4 regions of the Mycolicibacterium sp. XJ1819 genome follow, and region 4 is predicted to be linked to each of the others. Evidence: predicted binding sites of a transcription regulator. Region 4 holds the regulator's gene; each other region holds the start of a gene.

Region 1 (4,835 bases), on a different contig from region 4:
ATCGCCGCCAGCGATGTCCACCCCTCCAGCGTCGGCGTGGTCGGGTCGACGAGGCCGTAGAAGTGGTCGTAATTCCACACCGCCGGAAAGCCGATTTCGTCCGCGGTGCGCCAAAACCGCTCCATGGTGGCGTAGTCGAACGTCGGCGCGAGTTTCACAGACAACCGCATGCAAAATGCTTACGCTGTCGCGGTTTTCATCGCAACTAGACGCGGCGCCGTTCGCGCTCGGCGGCCAACTCGACGGAGACGACGTCGAATGCCATCGTCTGGTGGTAGCCGCGGCGGGCCAGCATCCCGACCAGTCTGCGCACCACCTTGACCTCGTCGTCGCCGTCCAGTCTCTCGCGCCGGAGCTTGGCGCGGACCAGTTGCTCGGCGCGCTCCCGCTCGGCAGCCGCGTCGATGCCGGCCAGCGCCTCGGCGATCACCTCGTCGTCGACGCCCTTCTTGCGCAACTCGGCGGCCAGCGCGCGCTTACCCTTGCCGGCGTTGACGCGCCGCGAGCGGACCCACTGCTCAGCGAAGTCAGCGTCGTCGACCAAGCCGACCTGCGTCAGCCGGTCGAGCACCCGGGCGGTGACATCCTCGGGATAACCCCGCTTGCTCAGCTGTTCCTCGAGTTCGGCGCGGGTGCGTGCCCTCGCGGTGAGCAGGCGCAGACACAGTGACTTCGCCTGCTCCTCGCGGGGCGCCTCAGAAGTCGACGGGGGCGGGAAGGACTTCGCCATCAGCCACATCCGCGGTCACGACGGCACCGATGCCGAGCTTTTCCTTGATCTTCTTCTCGATCTCGTTGGTCACATCGGCGTTCTCCAGCAGGAACGTGCGGGCGTTCTCCTTACCCTGGCCGAGTTGCTCGCCCTCGTAGGTGAACCAGGACCCGGACTTGCGGATGAAGCCGTGTTCGACACCCATGTCGATCAACGAACCTTCCCTGCTGATGCCCTTGCCGTAGAGGATGTCGAACTCCGCTTGTTTGAACGGCGGGGCGACCTTGTTCTTGACCACCTTGGCCCTGGTGCGGTTGCCGACCGCGTCGGTTCCGTCCTTGAGCGTCTCGATCCGCCGCACGTCGATACGCACCGAGGCGTAGAACTTCAAAGCCTTTCCGCCCGTGGTGGTCTCGGGCGAGCCGAACATCACGCCGATCTTCTCCCGCAGCTGGTTGATGAAGATCGCGGTGGTGCCGGAATTGCTCAGCGCGCCGGTGATCTTGCGCAGCGCCTGGCTCATCAGCCGGGCCTGCAGGCCGACGTGGCTGTCGCCCATCTCGCCTTCGATCTCGGCGCGCGGCACCAGCGCGGCCACCGAGTCGATCACCAGGATGTCGACCGCGCCGGAGCGGATCAGCATGTCGGCGATCTCCAGCGCCTGCTCACCGGTGTCGGGCTGGCTCACCAACAGCGAGTCGGTGTCCACGCCGAGCTTCTTGGCGTAGTCGGGATCCAGCGCGTGCTCGGCGTCGATGAACGCCGCGATGCCGCCCGCGGCCTGGGCGTTGGCCACCGCGTGCAGTGCGACGGTGGTCTTACCCGAGGACTCCGGGCCGTAGATCTCGATGATCCGGCCGCGCGGCAGCCCGCCGATGCCGAGCGCGACATCCAGCGCGATCGAACCGGTGGGAATGACCGAGATCGGCTGACGCGTCTCCTCGCCGAGGCGCATCACCGCACCCTTGCCGTGGCTCTTCTCAATCTGCGCGAGCGCCAGTTCGAGGGCTTTCTCGCGATCGGGGGCCTGCTGGGCCATCTTGGTCTCCGTCCTCTGGTGTTCGGTGATCGTTTTCGATCGGTTGGCCGTGACGCTAGAGGCCGCCACCGACAAGTCAGCTTGACCAGCAGCTAGCCGTCGAACACTGCCCACAGTAGACGAACACCTGTTCGACTCAAGCGTGACACGCCGTGCGCGTCGCCCGTTGGCGATATCGTGGCGGTATCCCGGCGGAACGGGGACCCGCGTGCACGAGATGGCGATTACCCAGAGCGTGGTCGATGCGGTGTGTGAGCACGCCGCCGGCCGCCGGGTGCACAGCGTCCGGGTCGAGGTGGGCACCCTGTGCGCGGTGGTTCCTGACGCCATGCGGTTCTGCTTCGAGTTGGCCACCGAGGGCACCGTCGCCGACGGCGCGCGTCTGGATCTTGCCGTCCAACCCGCCACCGCGCACTGCCGGTCCTGCGGCACGGCCTTCGCGCTACCCGATCCGATCCTGCTGTGCCCATGCGGAAGCGCCGACGTCGAAGTGCTGTCCGGGCGCGAGCTGAAGATCCTCTCGATGGAGGTGGACTGACATGTGCGCAACGTGCGGATGCGGTGAGGACGGCGCGGTGGTGACGGTGGCCGGTGGGGAGCACCACCACCCCCACGAACATCCCCACCTCACGACCATCCCCACCCTCACCACCACACCCAGACGGTCACGCTCGAGCAGAAGGTACTGGCCAAAAACGACTCGATCGCCGAACAGAATCGTCGATGGCTGGCCGACCGGCGCGTCCTCACGCTCAACCTCACCAGCTCGCCGGGGGCGGGCAAGACCACGCTGCTGGAACGGACCATCCGGGAACTCGGGGGCACCCGTCCGGTCGCGGTCGTCGAGGGCGACCAGGAGACGCTGCTGGACGCCGAGCGGATCCGGGCGGCGGGCGCCCACGCCGTCCAGGTCAACACCGGCGCCGGCTGTCACCTCGACTCCGAGATGGTCCGGCGCGCGCTGGATGTCCTGACGCCCGAACCGGATTCGTTGCTGTTCATCGAGAACGTCGGCAACCTGGTGTGCCCGGCGCTGTTCGATCTCGGCGAGCACACCAAGGTCGTGGTGATCTCGGTGACCGAGGGCGCCGACAAACCGCTGAAGTATCCGCACATGTTCGCCGCGGCCGGTCTGGTACTCGTCAACAAACTCGATCTCGCGCCCCATGTCGACTTCGACCTCGACGCGTGTGCGCGATTCGCGCGGTCCGTCAACCCGCGCGTGGAGATCCTGCCGATGTCGGCCAAGACCGGTGACGGTGTGCAGGCATGGTACGACTGGATCAATCGGCGGGCAGCCGAACTGTCAAACAGCGGTTAATCAGCGGATTCGCCGACAAGACCGTTGACAAGACATTGCCGCGGGAGTAAACCCAGAAACTAGCGCTGGAGAAGCGGGCGCAGATGGTTGAGTCTCAACCGGGGGTCGCCAGCCCCGACCCCGGAAAGCTGTGACACATGCCGACGGAGGCCGCAGTCAAAGCAGAAGAGACGTTGATCCACGTTCTGTGGATCAATGCCGGTTTAAGTTGTGACGGTGATTCTGTGGCGCTGACTGCCGCCACACAGCCCAGCATCGAGGAGATCGCGCTCGGCGCGCTTCCCGGTCTACCCAAGATCGCCGTCCATTGGCCCCTGATCGATTTCGAGTGCGGACCGAACGGGGGCGCCGACGACTTCCTGGAGTGGTTCTTCAAGGCCGATCGCGGGGAGTTGGAGCCGTTCGTGCTGGTTGTGGAGGGTTCGATTCCCAACGAGCAGATCAAGAACGAGGGGTACTGGTGCGGTTTCGGCAACGATCCCGCCACCGGTCAGCCGATGACCACCAGTGAATGGCTCGACCGGTTGACCCCCAAGGCCACCGCGGTGGTCGCCGTCGGCACCTGCGCCACCTACGGCGGAATCCACGCCATGGCAGGCAATCCCACCGGCGCCATGGGCGTGCCCGACTATCTCGGGTGGGACTGGAAGAGCAAGGCGGGCATCCCGATCGTCTGCGTGCCCGGTTGCCCGATACATCCGGACAACCTCGCCGAGACCCTCACCTACCTGCTCTACATGGCGACCGAGCAGGCGCCGATGATTCCGCTCGACGATGCGCTTCGCCCGAAGTGGCTGTTCGGTCAGTCCGTACACGAGGGGTGTGACCGGGCCGGCTACTACGAGCAGGGCGATTTCGCGACCGAATACGGATCGCCGAAATGCATTGTGAAACTGGGCTGTTGGGGTCCGGTGGTGAAGTGCAATGTGCCGAAACGAGGCTGGATCAACGGCGTCGGCGGCTGCCCGAACGTCGGCGGGATCTGCATCGGCTGCACCATGCCGGGCTTCCCGGACAAGTTCATGCCGTTCATGGACGAACCCCCCGGCGCACTGGTCTCCTCGACCGTGTCCGGACTGTACGGCTCGGTGATCCGCGGTCTGCGAAACGTCACCGGCCGCACCGTCGACAAGGAGCCGCGCTGGCGGCATCCGGGCACCAAACTCGAAACCGGAGCCACCCGCACCTGGTAGGGGCGGGCGGTTCCCTACGCCCGGCGATCGTCGACCAAGCCTCGTATCGCCCAGTGGCGCAGTGCATCAACCCCAGAGAGAAGAAGATCGATGACAACCACCATCCCCGAGCCGTCCCACGTCAAGCGCGACCCCGGCCAACTCGTGGAAATGGCGTGGGATCCCATCACCCGCATCGTGGGCAGCCTCGGCATCTACACCAAGATCGACTTCGACAACCGCGAAGTCGTGCAGTGCCACAGCACGTCGTCGATCTTCCGCGGCTACTCGATCTTCATGAAGGGCAAGGACCCGCGCGACGCGCATTTCATCACCAGCCGCATCTGCGGCATCTGCGGTGACAACCACGCCACCTGCTCGTGCTACACGCAGAACATGGCCTACGGTGTGCGCCCACCGCATCTGGGTGAGTGGCTGATCAATCTCGGCGAGGCCGCGGAATACATGTTCGACCACAACATCTTCCAGGAGAACCTGGTCGGTGTGGACTACTGCGAGAAGATGGTCTCCGAGACCAACCCGAGCGTGCTGGCCAAGGCGGAGAACACCGAGGCCCCGCACGCCGACATG
Region 2 (4,835 bases), on a different contig from region 4:
CTCGGCGGCGCTGCGGTCGGCATCGGGGTAGCTGTGCGCGCCGTCGGGGACCATGAACGGTATGACGACTTCGGGTGCGGCGTAGAGGATCTGCCCGCGGGCGACGCGGCGCTCGACGGCCTCGGCAGAGAGGCCGTCCGCATCGAGGTCGGCGCGCCACTTGTCCTTCATCCTGCCCAATAGTCGAACCCGTCTCGTGGCGTCCTGCAGCCAGACGAAGCGCACCGGGCGAGTGTGGTGGGGCGCGGGCGCGGTCAGCGCCTCGGCGACCGCCGCCTCGATCAGTTCGGGTGCGACGGGTTCGGCGCCGAACGCGCGCACTGAGCGGCGCAGCAACTGGGCCTGGCTGCGTCCGAGTGCGATCGCCTCCTCGGTGCCCAGCCAGAACAGATCCTCCGCACCGCTGCGAAGCAGCGAGCGCGCATTGGATCCGTTGTCCGGCAACACAAGCCCGCGCAGGACGGCGACGGGAATGTCGGTCAGCTTGCCCTTCACCAGATCGGCCGCGGCGGCGATCTCGTCGGCGACCGCGATTTCGGTCACCACCAATTCGTTGCCGTGCCGGTCGTGCGCCCCGCCGTAACCGTGTAACACCGTCAGTCCGGCCGCCCCGATCGCGACATCGGTCTGGCCGGTTCGCCATGCCCGGCCCATGGTGTCGGTGATCACCACTCCCACGTCGACGCCGAGTCGGTCGCGCAGTCCGGACCGCAGCGCGGCCGCGCTGGCGTCGGGATCAACCGGCAGCAGCGCCAACTCGGTGGCGCCGACGTTCGAGCCGTCCACCCCCGCGGCGGCCTGCACGAGGCCGAACTTGTTCTCGGTGATCAGGGTGCGCCCCTTGCGGGCAAGCACTCTCACGGCCTCAGCGTCGATCAGCCTGCGGCGCAGTGCATCTCGCTCGTCGGGATCGGCAGGTGCCTCGACAATGCGGCCCTCGCACTTGGACACCACCTTGCTGGTGATCACCACGACGTCGTGATCGCGCAGCCAGGGTGCGGCCGTCGCGATGGCCGCGGTGAGGTCGTCGCCGGGGCGGAACTCGGGCAGTCCCGGTACGGGCAGCACCTCGACGGCCGACGCGGATCCGTGCTCGGTCATTTCTGGGGGTCAATCTTGAGGCCCGCGAGATCCAGTCCGGCGCACACCATCTCGGCGGTGGTGGCCGGATCGGTCATCAACAGCGGCACCGACCGCACCTCGACACCCTCGATGTCGGCGGCATCGCCCTCGTGCACGAGCCAGCCGTCGAGGATGCCGACTCCCGAGCGGGCGCCGAGGTATTCACCGACCGCCTCCGAGGTGCTGGCCACCCCGATCACCGAAAGGCATTCATCGGCCATCCCGCGCAACGGCTTTCCGGCGATGATCGGGGAGTAGCCGATGACCCGGGCGGTGGTCGAGCGCAGGGCGGCGCGCAGGCCGCCGATCGCGAGGATGGCCCCGATGCTGACCACGGGGTTGGACGGCGCGAGCAGTACCACGTCGGCCGTCTCGATGGCCTCGACGACGCCGGGGCCCGCGGTGGCCTGGTCCGCGCCGACGTGGGCGAAGCTGTGGGTGGGCACCTTCGCGCGATGGCGCACCCACCATTCCTGGAAGTGGATGGCGCGCTTCTCGCCGTCGTCCGGGTCGGTGATCACCACATGGGTTTCGCAGCGGTCGTCGCTGGCGGGCAGCAATCGCGCGCCGGGTGACCACCGTCGGCACAGCGCCTCGGTCACTTGCGACAGCGGATATCCCGCGCGCAGCATCTGGCTGCGCACCAGGTGGGTCGCCAGGTCGCGGTCGCCGAGGCCGAACCAGTCCGGTTGCACGCCGTAGGCGGCAAGCTCCTCCTTGGCGTGCCAGGTCTCGTTTCGGTGACCCCAGCCCCGTTCCGGATCGATGCCGCCGCCCAGCGTGTACATGCAGGTGTCGAGGTCCGGGCAGATGCGCAGACCGAACATCCACGCGTCGTCGCCGACGTTGACGATCGCGGTCACCTCGTGCTCGGTGTCCGGACTTTCGGGTCGGCCAAATTGGCCGAGCCCCAACAGGTGCTGCACGCCGAGCAGAAAGCGGGCACCGCCCACACCGCCGGCCAGAACCGTGACCTTCACAGTCACCGACACTAGGCCCGCCGGGTGCGAATCGAACCATCAGGCCGGCGGTGTGACCGACACGCCGAGGCGACGACGCGCCGAATTCGGTCACGGAATGGTATGAAATCCTGTTCCAGCGCTTGACCCGGGCAGCTAACGCGTGTCTAATCACACCAGTGTCATTTCCTGGTCGGACGGCCGGTTCCGGTGGCGCAGACCGTGATTCGATCACATGTTCGAATCGAGATGGCCGGCAGTTGGCAGAGAGCGGGACACCGTTCAGGGGAACTACGACCAGGTGAGGAGGCGGAACATGTCTTACGAACAGGCCGATTTCGACCGTTCGGCGAGGTTCGAGAACCGAGTTCTCGGCTCCGTAGGCAGTTCACCGCATACCCATACCGGACCGACGAACGGGTTGACTGGGCGTCCTCAATTGAGTGTGGTGCCCGATCCCCCCGACAGAGTCGACGTCGCGCCGGCGATGCTCCAGCCCACCGACGAGGAGTGGCAGGAGCGCGCCCTGTGCGCACAGACCGATCCCGAGGCCTTCTTCCCGGAGAAGGGTGGCTCGACCCGCGAAGCCAAGCGCATCTGCATGGGCTGCGAGGTGCGCGACGCGTGCCTGGACTACGCGCTCGCCCATGACGAACGCTTCGGTATCTGGGGCGGGCTGTCCGAGCGGGAACGCCGTCGCCTCAAGCGCGGCATCATCTGACGAGGGCCTTACTGGTCGTCGATCGTGGGGTCGATGACGGACGGTTCGACGCCCAGATAAGTGGCGACTTGGGCCACCAGGATCTCGTGCAATAGTTCCTCGAGTTCGATGGTGTCTTTCGCGCGTCGCTCGATCGGCTTGCGAAACAGCAGAATTCGCGCCCTCGTCGCATTACCCCGGACGTCGACACCGGCGGGAATCAGCCGGGCCAGCGCGATCGGGCCGTCGGCGATGACCTCGGGCGGCCACTGCACACTGTCGGGATCCCGTGGCGACAGGCGTGGGATCTCGTCGACGGCTACGTCGAGCCCCGACAGCCGGTCATGCCAGCGGCGCTCGATCGGCTCGTAGGCCTCCAGAACCGCCATGTCGAACCGTTCGGCGCGACTGCGCCAACCCGGCGCCGTCGGCGGAAGCAGCGGTCCACGCATATCGCGGCCGCGACGTGATCGCCGGAATCCAGACTGGGTCACCGTCGTCGGTGCTCCTCTCCGAAGGCCCCGAGAGGCCTCGAAAGGCCCCGAACGGCACTGTGAAAACGCGCCGCTTGGACCAGGATCGTAACGGTTGGAGATCGGCGCCCCGGTGGCTGCGCGTGTCCGGCAGCTTGTGTCGTGGGTCCACGATAGATTCTCGGGCGTGAACGTTCCCCGTCGCTGCTGCAGGCCCGGGTGCCCCCATTACGCGGTCGCGACGTTGACATTTGTCTACTCCGACTCGACGGCCGTCGTCGGCCCGCTGGCCACCGTCGCCGAGCCGCACTCGTGGGACCTCTGTGTCAAGCACGCCGGCCGCATCACCGCGCCGCGCGGTTGGGAACTCGTGCGGCACGCGGGCCCACTGCCGTCGCACCCCGACGAGGACGATCTGGTGGCGCTGGCCGATGCGGTGCGTGAGGGCCGTGACGTCTCTCCGCCGATGGGGTTCTGCGATCCGGCCACCGGTGCGCACGGCGGCACGCTGGTGGCGCCGCCGCCCTCACGCAAACCGGGGTCCAGCGGTCGTCGACGGGGCCACCTGCGGGTGTTGCCGGACCCGAGTGACTGACCACGCCCAAACCGGTGTCTCGGTCCGACTGGCCGCCATGTAATAGCCGCGCGACGGTTAGGCTGGCGCCAACAGTCGACCCCGCAAGGAGATCTTTGTGATGCGCTCTTCGCGCAAGCGCTCATCGCAGTCACGGCCCGCCGCGGCTGTCCACCGCGTCATCAAGGCATATGACGTGCGCGGATTGGTCGGCGAGGAAATCGATGAGCAGTTCGTCGCCGACGTCGGCGCCGCGTTCGCCCGCCTGATGCGTGACGAGAACGCCACCCGGGTCGTCATCGGCCGGGACATGCGGGCCAGCTCGCCCGCGCTGGCCGACGCGTTCGCCGAGGGGGTGACGGCCCAGGGCCTCGACGTGGTGCGGATCGGGCTCGCATCGACCGATCAGCTCTACTTCGCGTCGGGGCTGTTGGACTGCCCCGGCGCGATGTTCACCGCCAGCCACAACCCGGCGGCCTACAACGGCATCAAGCTGTGTCGCGCCGGCGCCAAGCCCGTCGGCAGCGACACCGGGCTGGCCCGGATCAGTGCGGACGTCATCGCCGGTGTCCCGGTGTCGGGCGCCTCGCGTGGCACGATCACCGACCGCGACGTGCTGGCCGACTACGGTGAGTTCCTCCGCTCGCTGGTCGAGGTCACCGACCTGCGGCCGATGACGGTCGCGGTGGACGCGGGCAACGGCATGGCCGGACACACCACGCCCGCGGTGCTCGAACCGATTCCGTCGGTCACTTTGGCGCCGCTGTACTTCGAGCTGGACGGGACGTTCCCCAACCACGAAGCCAATCCGCTGGACCCGGCCAACCTCGTCGACCTGCAGAAACATGTGGTCGAGACCGGCGCAGACATCGGTTTGGCGTTCGACGGCGACGCCGACCGCTGCTTCGTGGTCGACGAGAACGGCCGACCGGTGTCCCCGTCGGCGGTGACGGCGTTGGTCGCCGGCCGCGAACTCGGCCGTGAGATCGGCGCGACCGTGATCCACA
Region 3 (4,835 bases), on a different contig from region 4:
TCGATACGACTCCGGGTACAGGCTGTTGAGGCGTGCAGCGTGGATCAGCAGGGGCCGCCCGAGCGCCGCGATATCGGGCTGCGACTGGTCGAGGACACCCCGTACCCATGCACTGACCTTCCGGCGCGGCCCGCGAGCGCCGGCCATCGCATCGGCGATGTGCGCCGACAACTCATTGAACAGATCTTCGAGCAGCACCAGCAGGAACGTTTCCTTGCTCTCGAAGTGCCGGTAGAACAGGCGGGTTCCGACGCCGGCCCGGTCGAGGAGTTCGCGAAGGCTCAGGTCGACGCTTCCGGTGTCGCGAATCAGATCCTTGGCCGCCTGCAGGAGATGTCCGACCGCGGCGTCCGCCGCATCGCGGCGCTCTGAAACGCTGCGCGCCACGGCCTGATCGCGCAGTGAGCCGGGGTGCGCCATCGGTGTACCTTCCTTGACAACGGCGTATACGTATGCGAAAACGGTGTTGTCACACCGTACACCGGCGGCAGCGATTTCGCGAGAGGGCAGGCGACGATGACAGACGGCATCAGCCAACTGCTGGATCGCGAGGAGATTCGCGACGTCATCTATCGCTATGCCCGTGGGATCGACCGCCGCGACTTCGAGCTGGTGCGCCAGTGTTATCACCCCGACGGGATCGACCGGCACCCCGGTTTCACCGGCGCTCGTGACGACTACATCGAATGGCTGCGAAACATCCTGCCGCGCTATGCGTTCACTGTTCACTTCGTGGGAAATGTGCTGGTTGAAACCGACGGTGACGAGGCCGCCGCCGAGTCGTATACCGTCGCATACCACGCGTCCGCGGAGGATGTAGACAACGCGCGGGAGAACTTCATCGCCGGTATCCGGTACGCGGACCGCTTCACGCGCAACGGCCGCGGTTGGCGAATCGCCGAGCGCACCGTGATCACCGACTGGGTGCAGCCGTGGCAACCGGATCGTCGGCGGGCCGAGCGCTTCGCGCCGAACGGCGGCCCCTGCATGACGACTACACCTACGCCTTGGGTGTTACCGCACGGCGGATCTGAACATCGGAGGGCGGCATCGTGAAATGGGGCATCGTCTTCTCCAGCACCGGGTTTCCCGACCCGGACAGCGCTGTGGCTCTCGGGCAAGCCGCCGAGGAAGCCGGCTTCGAATCATTGTGGGCGCCCGAGCACGTCATCATGCCCAAGAGTCCTGACGCCACCCCCTACCGTGGCTCGACCGACGGCAGCATGTCCCGACTGGGCCGCCGCGGCGGCATCCCCGATCCGCTGATCTGGTTCGCCTACGTCGCCGCGGCGACGTCTCGGATCCGCTTCGGCACCGGCGTGATGATCTTGCCCGAGCACCAGCCGGTGGTGGTCGCCAAGGCCGCCGCCACGCTCGACCACTTGAGTCGCGGCCGGCTGATGCTGGGTGTGGGCGTCGGCGAGTTACCGGAGGAGTACCAGGCGGTCGGGATGAACTTCCACGACCGCGGTCGTCGGATGGACGAGTACATGGACGTACTGCGCCTGCTCTGGAGTACCGAGACCGCTTCGTATGACGGCCAATACGTCCAGTTCGACCAGGTCGAATGTCGACCCTGGCCGGTACGCGGATCGATCCCGCTGCTGGTGGGCGGAGCCTCCGACGCCGCGATCAGCCGAGCCGCCGTCCGCGGCGACGGATACTTCCCGTTCATCTTCCCCGGCCAGGATCCGGAGGTGGAACTGCCTCGGCTGATCCAGCGTGTGCGCGCCGAGGCAGAAGCGGCCGGCCGGAATCCGAATACGTTGGAGATCACCGCCGGCGGGGCGCGCACGGTTGACGACGCCAAGCGCTATGCGGATTTCGGCGTCGACCGTCTGACCGTGGCCATTCGTGCGCGCACGGTCGGCGACATGCGCGACGAGGTCGCCCGGTTGGGCGACGAACTGGTCGGGCCGACGACCGACGTGTAGGCCGCAATCCGATTTTGCGCACGCTCGCGTCGGGCCGAATACTCTTTTGTCTCTTACGTTTCTGTGGTCACATATGCGGCGCCGAGTGTGCGGCTATGGCGAGATTTCGGCTGATTTTTCGCCGTGGTTGCACGCTCGGCGAATCACCTTGGAGCTTGGCCAGAATTGTCGGTGGCTCGAACTAGTGTTCGAGTATGAGTTCGGATCGAGCGTGCACCGCAGTGGCCGCGATGACTGCGGCCTATCGCGAGCTGGCGGCCGCCGATCTGGATTCGCTTAGCCATCGCGAGCTGCTCGATCTGCAGACTGAGTTGGAGGTGTTGGCTCGCACGCTTCCCACCCAGTCGCATCGCATCCTTGCCCGCCTCGTGGCCGAGGCGTCGCCGGCCGAGTTGGGTGCCAAGTCGATGCGCGAGGTGCTGACCGGTCGATTGCGGATCTCGCAGAACGAGGCGCGTCGGCGGTTGGCCGAGGCGGCCGATCTGGGCCCGCGCACAACGCTGACCGGTGAGCCGCTCGAGCCGATGCTTGCGGCCACCGCGGCGGCTCAAGCCTGCGGCGCGATCGGCTCCGAGCACGTCAAGATCATCCGTAAGACGCTGGGCAACCTGCCTCACTGGGTTGATGTGGTCACTCGTGGGCAGGCCGAGGCGTCGTTGGTGCGCGCTGCGGTCGGGCTGGGTCCTGACGAACTGCGAAAGGCTGCCGAGCGGCTGTTGGCGTTGATCGACCAGGACGGGCCGATGCCCGACGACACTGAACGGGCCCGCCGTCGCTGTCTGAGCATCGGTAAGCAGGGTGCGGACGGGATGAGCGAGATCCACGGCCGGTTGGATCCGCAGGGCCGGGCGACCCTGGAGGCGACGCTGGCCAAGTGGGGCGCACCGGGGATGTGCAATCCCGACGACGAAGCGCCGTGCACCAAGGGCACGCCGTCGCAAGAGCAGATCGACAACGATCAGCGCACGGTCGGCCAGCGCAACCACGACGCGCTGGTGGCGATCGGGCGCAGCGTGTTGTCCTCGGGGGAGTTGGGCCAGCACAACGGGTTGCCGGCCACCATCATCGTGTCCACCACACTGGCCGAGTTGGAGCGGGGGGCCGGGTGTGCGGTCACCGCAGGTGGGTCGCTGCTGCCGATGGCCGATGTGATCCGGTTGGCCTCACACGCCCATCACTATCTGGTGGTCTTCGACCAGCACACCCGCCTCCCGCTGTACCTGGGGCGCTCCCGGCGCTGCGCCTCGGCTGCGCAACGGATCGTGCTCCTTTCGCGCGACCATGGGTGCACCTTCCCCGGCTGCCCCGTGCCCGGTTATGGCACCCAGGTCCACCACATCACCGGCTGGAAGACCAACGGCCGAACCGACATCGACCAAGAGGTGTTGGCCTGCGGACCGCACAATCGGCTGGCCGAACAGGGTTGGCAGGTACGTATCCGCCGCGACGGCAGCGTCGAATGGCGACCCCCACCGCAACTCGACACCGGCCAAAACCGCGTCAACACCTACCACCACCCCGACCGGATCCTCAAAGAACCCGACGAACACGGACCAATCCCACCGGACAGTTGACGCCCCGGTCGCAACGTTTAGGGAGCCCGCCGCGCTCCACCGGTGCGGCGGTGCTCCACACTGCCTGCTGACGCCGGATCTCGATGCAGTAGACCTATAACCATGAGTCGTGAGAACAAGACTGCCGCCACGCTGACCATCCCGGCGGGCGACGTGACGATGGTGGCCGACGCGTACGGTGATCCGGCGGACCCGCCCGTGGTGCTGCTGCACGGTGGCGGCCAGACCAGGCACTCCTGGGGGTCGACAGCAGCGGACCTCGGCGGCCAGGGCTGGTACGCGGTCACCGTCGATTTGCGGGGACACGGCGAGAGCAGCTGGTCGCCCGACGGGTATTACGGCCTCGATCGTTTCGCCAGCGACGTGACCCGGGTGGCCGACTTCCTTGGCCGCCCACCGGTTTATGTCGGTGCGTCGCTGGGCGGCAACGCCTCGCTGGCGGCGATAGGGCTACGGCCAGACCTCGCGCTCGGCCTGGTGCTGGTGGACGTCTCGCCGTTCCTACAACCGTCGGGAACAAGCCGGATCCGCGATTTCATGGTCTCCCATGCCGAATCCGGGTTCGCCACGCTCGAGGAGGCCGCCGATGCCGTCGCGGCCTATGTTCCGCATCGTCCGCGACCGCGCAACCTCAATGGGCTGAAGAAGAACCTGCGGGAGCGCGACGGGCGGTGGTACTGGCACTGGGACCCTGCGTTCATGGCGGCACCCACCGACCAGGCGGTGCAGCGCGACCAACTCATCGATCCTGCGCGCCTGGGCGCGGCGGCCAGGGATCTGCGGTTGCCCACGTTGCTCGTGCGCGGAGGCGAGTCCGACGTGCTCAGCGTCGACGACGCGGTGCGCTTCCTGGAGTTGGTGCCGCATGCGGAGTTCGCCACCGTCGCCGGTGCGCACCACATGGTGGCCGGCGACGACAACGCGGTGTTCGAGGAGGTCCTCGGCGATTTCCTGGAGCGCCGCGTGCGCTCGCGACTCAAACTATTGAGCTGACGCGGCGGGCAGTCAGGCCGCAGATCGCTCGAGAATGTGTACACCACAGGCCGAACCGAGCCCGATCACATGGGCCAGGCCGACGTTGGCGTTTTCGATCTGGCGGTCACCGGCTTCGCCGCGAAGGTGGTGACAAACCTCCCAGATGTTGGCGATACCGGTGGCGGCGATCGGGTGGCCCTTGGACTGCAGCCCGCCCGACACATTGACCGGCGTCGAGCCGTCGCGCCAGGTGGCACCCGATTCGAAGAACTCTGCTGCGCCACCTTCCTCACAAAGCATCAAATTGTCGTAGTGCACCAATTCGGCCGTAGCGAAGCAGTCGTGCAGTTCC
Region 4 (4,835 bases):
GCTTCGTGCAGGACTTCGCGGGCGGCAAGATCTTCTTCACCCCCGCGACCGGAGCACGCATCATGACCGGCGCGATCCTGGAGAAGTACGAGTCGCTGGGCGGGGCCGCCGAGGGTGACCTCGGGTTCCCGAAGATCGACGAGGGTCCCGGCCGAGCCCCGGACAGCCGCAACGTCACGTTCAGCGCCGGCGACAACCCGGTGATCTTCTGGACACCTGCCACGGGTGCGCGGGTGGTGCGCGGCCCGATCAACGCCGCATGGGACCGGCTCGGCGGTTCGTCGGGCGCGCTCGGGGTGCCCGCCGAGGACGAGGTGTACCGCGGCGACGTGCTCAGCCAGAAGTTCACCGGTGGCGAGCTGTCGTACAACCTCCGCGACAAGACGTTCACCACGGAGCCGCCCGATCTCGCAACTCAGTTGGGGGACCTCGAGGTGCCCGACGACCCCACCGCCGCCATCAACGCTGCGCGGCGGGCGGCCGGGGGACCGCTGGGCCCGCTGGGCGCCTCGGAAGGGCCGCCCTATCCGATCGGCCGCGACGGGCTCGGGCAGAACTTCGCCAACGGCAAGATCTTCTACAGCCCACAGACCGGCGCCCATGTGCTGACCGGTCAGGTGCTGGTCAAGTACGACGAGCTCGGCGGGCCCGAGGGCGATCTGGGCTTCCCGGTCACCGACGAGGTCGACGGCGGGTTGGCCACCGACAGCAAGATGGCCAGTTTCGCGGCCGAGGACAAGCCGGTCATCTTCTGGACGCCCGACCACGGCGCGGTGCTGCTGCGCGGCCCGATGAGCGCCGCCTGGGACAAGCTCGGCGGTGCGCAGGGCACGCTCGGGGCGCCGATCGCCGACCAGACCGAAGACGGCGACGTCATCACCCAGCGGTTCAGCGGTGGTGTGGTGTCGTGGAACCGGGCCGAGAACACCTTCAGCACCGAACCGGCCGAACTCGCATCCGAACTGTCCGGCCTGCAGCTGCCCGGACAGCAGGCGCCCGACGTGACCACAGGTGACGAGCGGGCGTCTGACTCCGACGGCGGCAAGTGGTTCGAATGGAGTTGGTGGTGGCTGCTGGCGATCGTGCCGGTGCTGGTGCTCGTCGGGCTGGTCGGGTTCGCCACGCTGCGCAACCGCCGCCGCGGCGGTCGCGACGACGACTTCGACTTCGGCGATTCCGGATACGAACCGTCGCCGGACTACGACTCGGACTACGACCCCGAATACGACGGCGCGGAAAGCCCGGAACCGTCGTCCTCCGACGACTATTCCGCGGCGATGTTCGGCGACCGCTACGCGCGTGAGGGGTTGGGCGCGTTGTCCCCGCCGCCTCGGCACGCCGGCGGCGCCGCCGAGGATCTGTGGGGGGCGCGCCCGGGCGCCGGGCCCGACATCCCCGGGAGACCCGACGAGGACGACGAATACGACCGCTTCGACGGATACGACGACCAGGACTCGGACGAGGACGAACTGCACGACCTCGACGACGTCGAGGAGGCCGCGCCGCCACCGGAGGCCGACGACGAAGACCCCGACGCCGTCGACACCGCGCCGACTCGCATACCGACCGGCATCCAACGCGATCCGCTGGTCGACAGCGGCCGCCATGCCCGCATCGAGGTGGACGAACCGGAACCGCGCACCGCGTTCCTGCTGGCCACCGACGGCCTGGAGGACCCGCCGGACGGATATCCGGTGAAAGCCAGCACGAAATCGGGTCAGTACTGGGCGCCGGGCAGCCCCGGGTACGACGATGTGCGGGCCGAAATCTGGTTTGCCAGTGAAGAATTGGCCCGTGCCAACGGGTTCCTCGGCGCGGAGTAGCCGCTAGATCTTGCGGATCACCGTGACGACCTTGCCGAGCACGGCCGCCTCGTTGCCGGGGATCGGGTCGAAGGCGGGGTTGTGCGGCATCAGCCACACCTGACCACGGGTGCGCTTGAACGTCTTCACGGTCGCCTCACCGTCGATCATCGCCGCGACGATGTCACCGTTGTCGGCCACGTTCTGCTGGCGCACCACGACCCAGTCGCCGTCGCAGATCGCCGCGTCGACCATCGAGTCGCCCACGACCTTGAGCAGGAACAGGGAGCCCTCGCCGACGAGTTCGCGGGGTAGCGGGAACACGTCTTCGACGGCCTCTTCGGCCAGGATGGGTCCGCCGGCGGCGATCCGGCCCAACACCGGCACGAACGTCGGTTCGGGCAGCGCGTCGGAACCGGCGACATCGGTACCCGCGAACGGCGTCGCCAGTTCGTCGGAACCACGCACGTCGACCGCGCGCGGCCGGTTGGGGTCGCGCCGCAGGTAGCCCTTGCGCTCCAGGGTCCGCAGTTGGTGAGCTACCGACGAGGTGGAGGTCAGCCCGACCGCATCGCCGATCTCCCTGATACTCGGGGGATAGCCGCGGGTGGTCACCGAGGCGCGGATGACGTCGAGGATGGTGCGCTGCCGCTCGGTGAGGCCCGTGTCGCGACCTCGGTGAGCGCCTGAAGCGACAGAATTATCGGTGCCGATGTCAGAGCCGCCCGGAGTGTCGGTGCTGGAGTCCATGACGCCGAATGTAACGCGCAGCAGACCATTAATCAAACATTTGTTCGAGGTGTGTCGGCCGATTTCGGCGGCGGGCCGTGCGGCCGCGAAATCTGTCGGTGGGGTGCCCTAGGGTTTGGCAACAGTTCGATCACGTGTTCTATCAATCGAACGCATGATCGACTAGATTCGAACACAGAAGCGAACACCGCCAAGCGGAAGGGCAGACGATGACGATCCTCGACACCCAGCAAGACATCCGGGAATCTCGGGAAACACGCGTGGTCAGGCCGGGAATCCGGCCGGCCGCCCGGCCCGCCGGTGCGCGCCGCAGGCCGCCGTCGCGGCGCCCGGGGGGTGCGACGGTGCGATACCGCGGTACCGGCGTGTTGATGTCCCGCGCGTCGCACCGACGGCGACCCATCACCCCGGCCAGCACCGTCGTGCTGGCACTGGTCGCCGCGGGTATCACCGTGTGGCTGGGGCTGGTGGCGCAGTTCGGCGGGGTGCTCGGCGAGGCCGCGGAGTCGGCCGCCGTACCCGATCAACTGGCGGTGGTCCAGGTGCAGTCCGGTGAGACCCTGCAGCACGTGGCGAAGCGGGTGGCCCCGGATGCGCCGGTGTACGAGGTCGTCGACCGGATCCGCGAACTCAACCGCCTCGAGTCCGTCGCCGTGGACGCCGGCCAGACGCTGATCGCACCGATCGGCTGACCGCACGTTGCGAGGCGGTGAAAACCATGACCGCTCAAGGCCGTTCAGGATGGATCGGGTCGGCGTCTGTCCGAAACGGGCCAATCGGCCCCATTCCGGGCCGAAGTAATGGCGCCCGAGTACGCTCGAAATCGTCCGAAGTGGTCGTTTGTTGGCGCGGTGAAGGAGCGGTGATGCACTGTCCGTTCTGCCGTCACCCCGACTCGCGGGTGGTCGATTCCCGCGAAACCGACGAAGGGCAGGCGATTCGCCGGCGCCGGTCGTGCCCGGAGTGCGGCAGGCGCTTCACCACGGTGGAGGCCGCGGTGCTCGCGGTGGTCAAGCGAAGCGGTGTGACCGAACCGTTCAGCCGGGAAAAGGTCATCAAGGGCGTGCGCCGGGCGTGTCAGGGCAGGCAGGTCGACGACGACGCGCTGAACCTACTGGCACAACAGGTGGAAGACGCCGTGCGGGCCACCGGATCACCGGAGGTGCCCAGTCACGAGGTGGGCCTGGCGATCCTGGGCCCGCTGCGGGAACTAGACGAGGTCGCCTACCTGCGGTTCGCCTCGGTCTACCGCGGGTTCACCTCCGCAGAGGACTTCGAGCGGGAGATCGAGGCGCTGCGCGCGCACCGCAAGGCGCCGCAACCGGCCGGCGGCTGAGGCGGCGCATCGACGGGGCTGCTCTAGTCGATCTGCTTTGTGCCGTCGTCGACGACGCGGCCGGCGATGCGGACCCAGCCTTCGGCGCTCCATTCGGTGTAGATCACCGATCCCTTGCCCTGCACGATGGTCAGATCGCGGCTGAGGTAGTCGGTCATGCGGGCCGCGGCCGAACCTGTCGCCTCGTCCTCGGGCACGCCTAGGTCGGTCGCGAACATGCGCGACCGGATCACCCCCTGCTCCCGATCTGTCCACGTCCACAAGTAGTGGTTGACGTCGTCGGGGTAGTCGGCGGGATCGGCGGCCGACAGTTCATCGGTCGAGTTCACTTCCTCGATGGCGAACTCCGGTGACCATTCGGCGCGTGCGCTGACCGACGTCACATCGTCGGTGTAGGTGATCTGGACGAGGCCGGCCGGAACCCGCAGCGTGTGAACGGGCCTGTCCCTGCGGCGCAGCCACCACGCCGCCCCCACGGTGGGATGGCCGGCGAACGGCAACTCCACGGCCGGTGTGTAGATGCGCGCATGCGCGGTATTGGTGCCGGGCTCGGGCACCGTGACGAATACCGTTTCGCTGAAACCCAATTCGGTGGCTATCCGCTGACGGTCGGCGGGTGCGACGGTGTCGGCGTCTACCACGCCGAGTGGATTGCCGTAGTTGCCGTCGGGGTCGGTGAACACCCGCAGCACGGTCACGTCGATTGCCATGTCGCCGATGCTACGTCGTGCCGGATGGGTGGGATGAATGATCAGGTGGCGCTGCGGACGTCGGTGCCCAAGGCGTCGAGGACCGCCATCCGGGTGTCGCGCCGCCCGCCGACGGGTCTGTCGGTGACGCCACTGCGCAGCAGTTCGCGCAGGTACTCGGGGTCGTGCGTGGCCGCCTCGGTGGTGTCGATGAAGTTCTCGACGACCTCGACGAAGCGACCGGGATTGTCGTGGAAG

What was found. The regulator LexA, encoded in region 4, represses DNA repair genes until DNA is damaged. The targets are predictions, from matches to a motif close to CGAACANNTGTTCG.
Region 1: the regulator LexA is predicted to act here: its motif matches at 1,872-1,885, upstream of recA (recombinase RecA).
Region 2: the regulator LexA is predicted to act here: its motif matches at 2,310-2,323, upstream of cofD (2-phospho-L-lactate transferase).
Region 3: the regulator LexA is predicted to act here: its motif matches at 2,112-2,125, upstream of ABQE89_RS17080 (HNH endonuclease signature motif containing protein).

The regions. Positions count from the first base shown of each region.
Region 1 is NZ_JBEFST010000010.1:9,607-14,441, forward strand. Features, by position in the region: gene ABQE89_RS12295 (TIGR03560 family F420-dependent LLM class oxidoreductase) at 1-170, opposite strand, end outside; gene recX (recombination regulator RecX) at 206-730, opposite strand; gene recA (recombinase RecA) at 696-1,751, opposite strand; gene ABQE89_RS12310 (hydrogenase maturation nickel metallochaperone HypA/HybF) at 1,960-2,289, shown strand; partial or broken gene hypB (hydrogenase nickel incorporation protein HypB) at 2,291-3,072, shown strand; gene ABQE89_RS12320 (NADH-quinone oxidoreductase subunit B family protein) at 3,210-4,265, shown strand; gene ABQE89_RS12325 (nickel-dependent hydrogenase large subunit) at 4,356-4,835, shown strand, end outside.
Region 2 is NZ_JBEFST010000005.1:231,310-236,144, reverse strand. Features, by position in the region: gene ABQE89_RS07630 (coenzyme F420-0:L-glutamate ligase) at 1-1,101, opposite strand, end outside; gene cofD (2-phospho-L-lactate transferase) at 1,098-2,102, opposite strand; gene ABQE89_RS07620 (WhiB family transcriptional regulator) at 2,569-2,802, shown strand; gene ABQE89_RS07615 (metallopeptidase family protein) at 2,811-3,233, opposite strand; gene ABQE89_RS07610 (DUF3499 domain-containing protein) at 3,442-3,849, shown strand; gene ABQE89_RS07605 (phosphomannomutase/phosphoglucomutase) at 3,950-4,835, shown strand, end outside.
Region 3 is NZ_JBEFST010000014.1:134,800-139,634, reverse strand. Features, by position in the region: gene ABQE89_RS17095 (TetR/AcrR family transcriptional regulator) at 1-420, opposite strand, end outside; gene ABQE89_RS17090 (nuclear transport factor 2 family protein) at 517-1,056, shown strand; gene ABQE89_RS17085 (LLM class F420-dependent oxidoreductase) at 1,053-1,934, shown strand; gene ABQE89_RS17080 (HNH endonuclease signature motif containing protein) at 2,129-3,508, shown strand; gene ABQE89_RS17075 (alpha/beta fold hydrolase) at 3,611-4,501, shown strand; gene ABQE89_RS17070 (thiolase family protein) at 4,514-4,835, opposite strand, start outside.
Region 4 is NZ_JBEFST010000009.1:5,427-10,261, forward strand. Features, by position in the region: gene ABQE89_RS11130 (LGFP repeat-containing protein) at 1-1,823, shown strand, start outside; gene lexA (transcriptional repressor LexA) at 1,827-2,552, opposite strand; gene ABQE89_RS11140 (LysM peptidoglycan-binding domain-containing protein) at 2,762-3,244, shown strand; gene nrdR (transcriptional regulator NrdR) at 3,418-3,888, shown strand; gene ABQE89_RS11150 (PhzF family protein) at 3,912-4,598, opposite strand; gene ABQE89_RS11155 (alpha/beta fold hydrolase) at 4,640-4,835, opposite strand, start outside.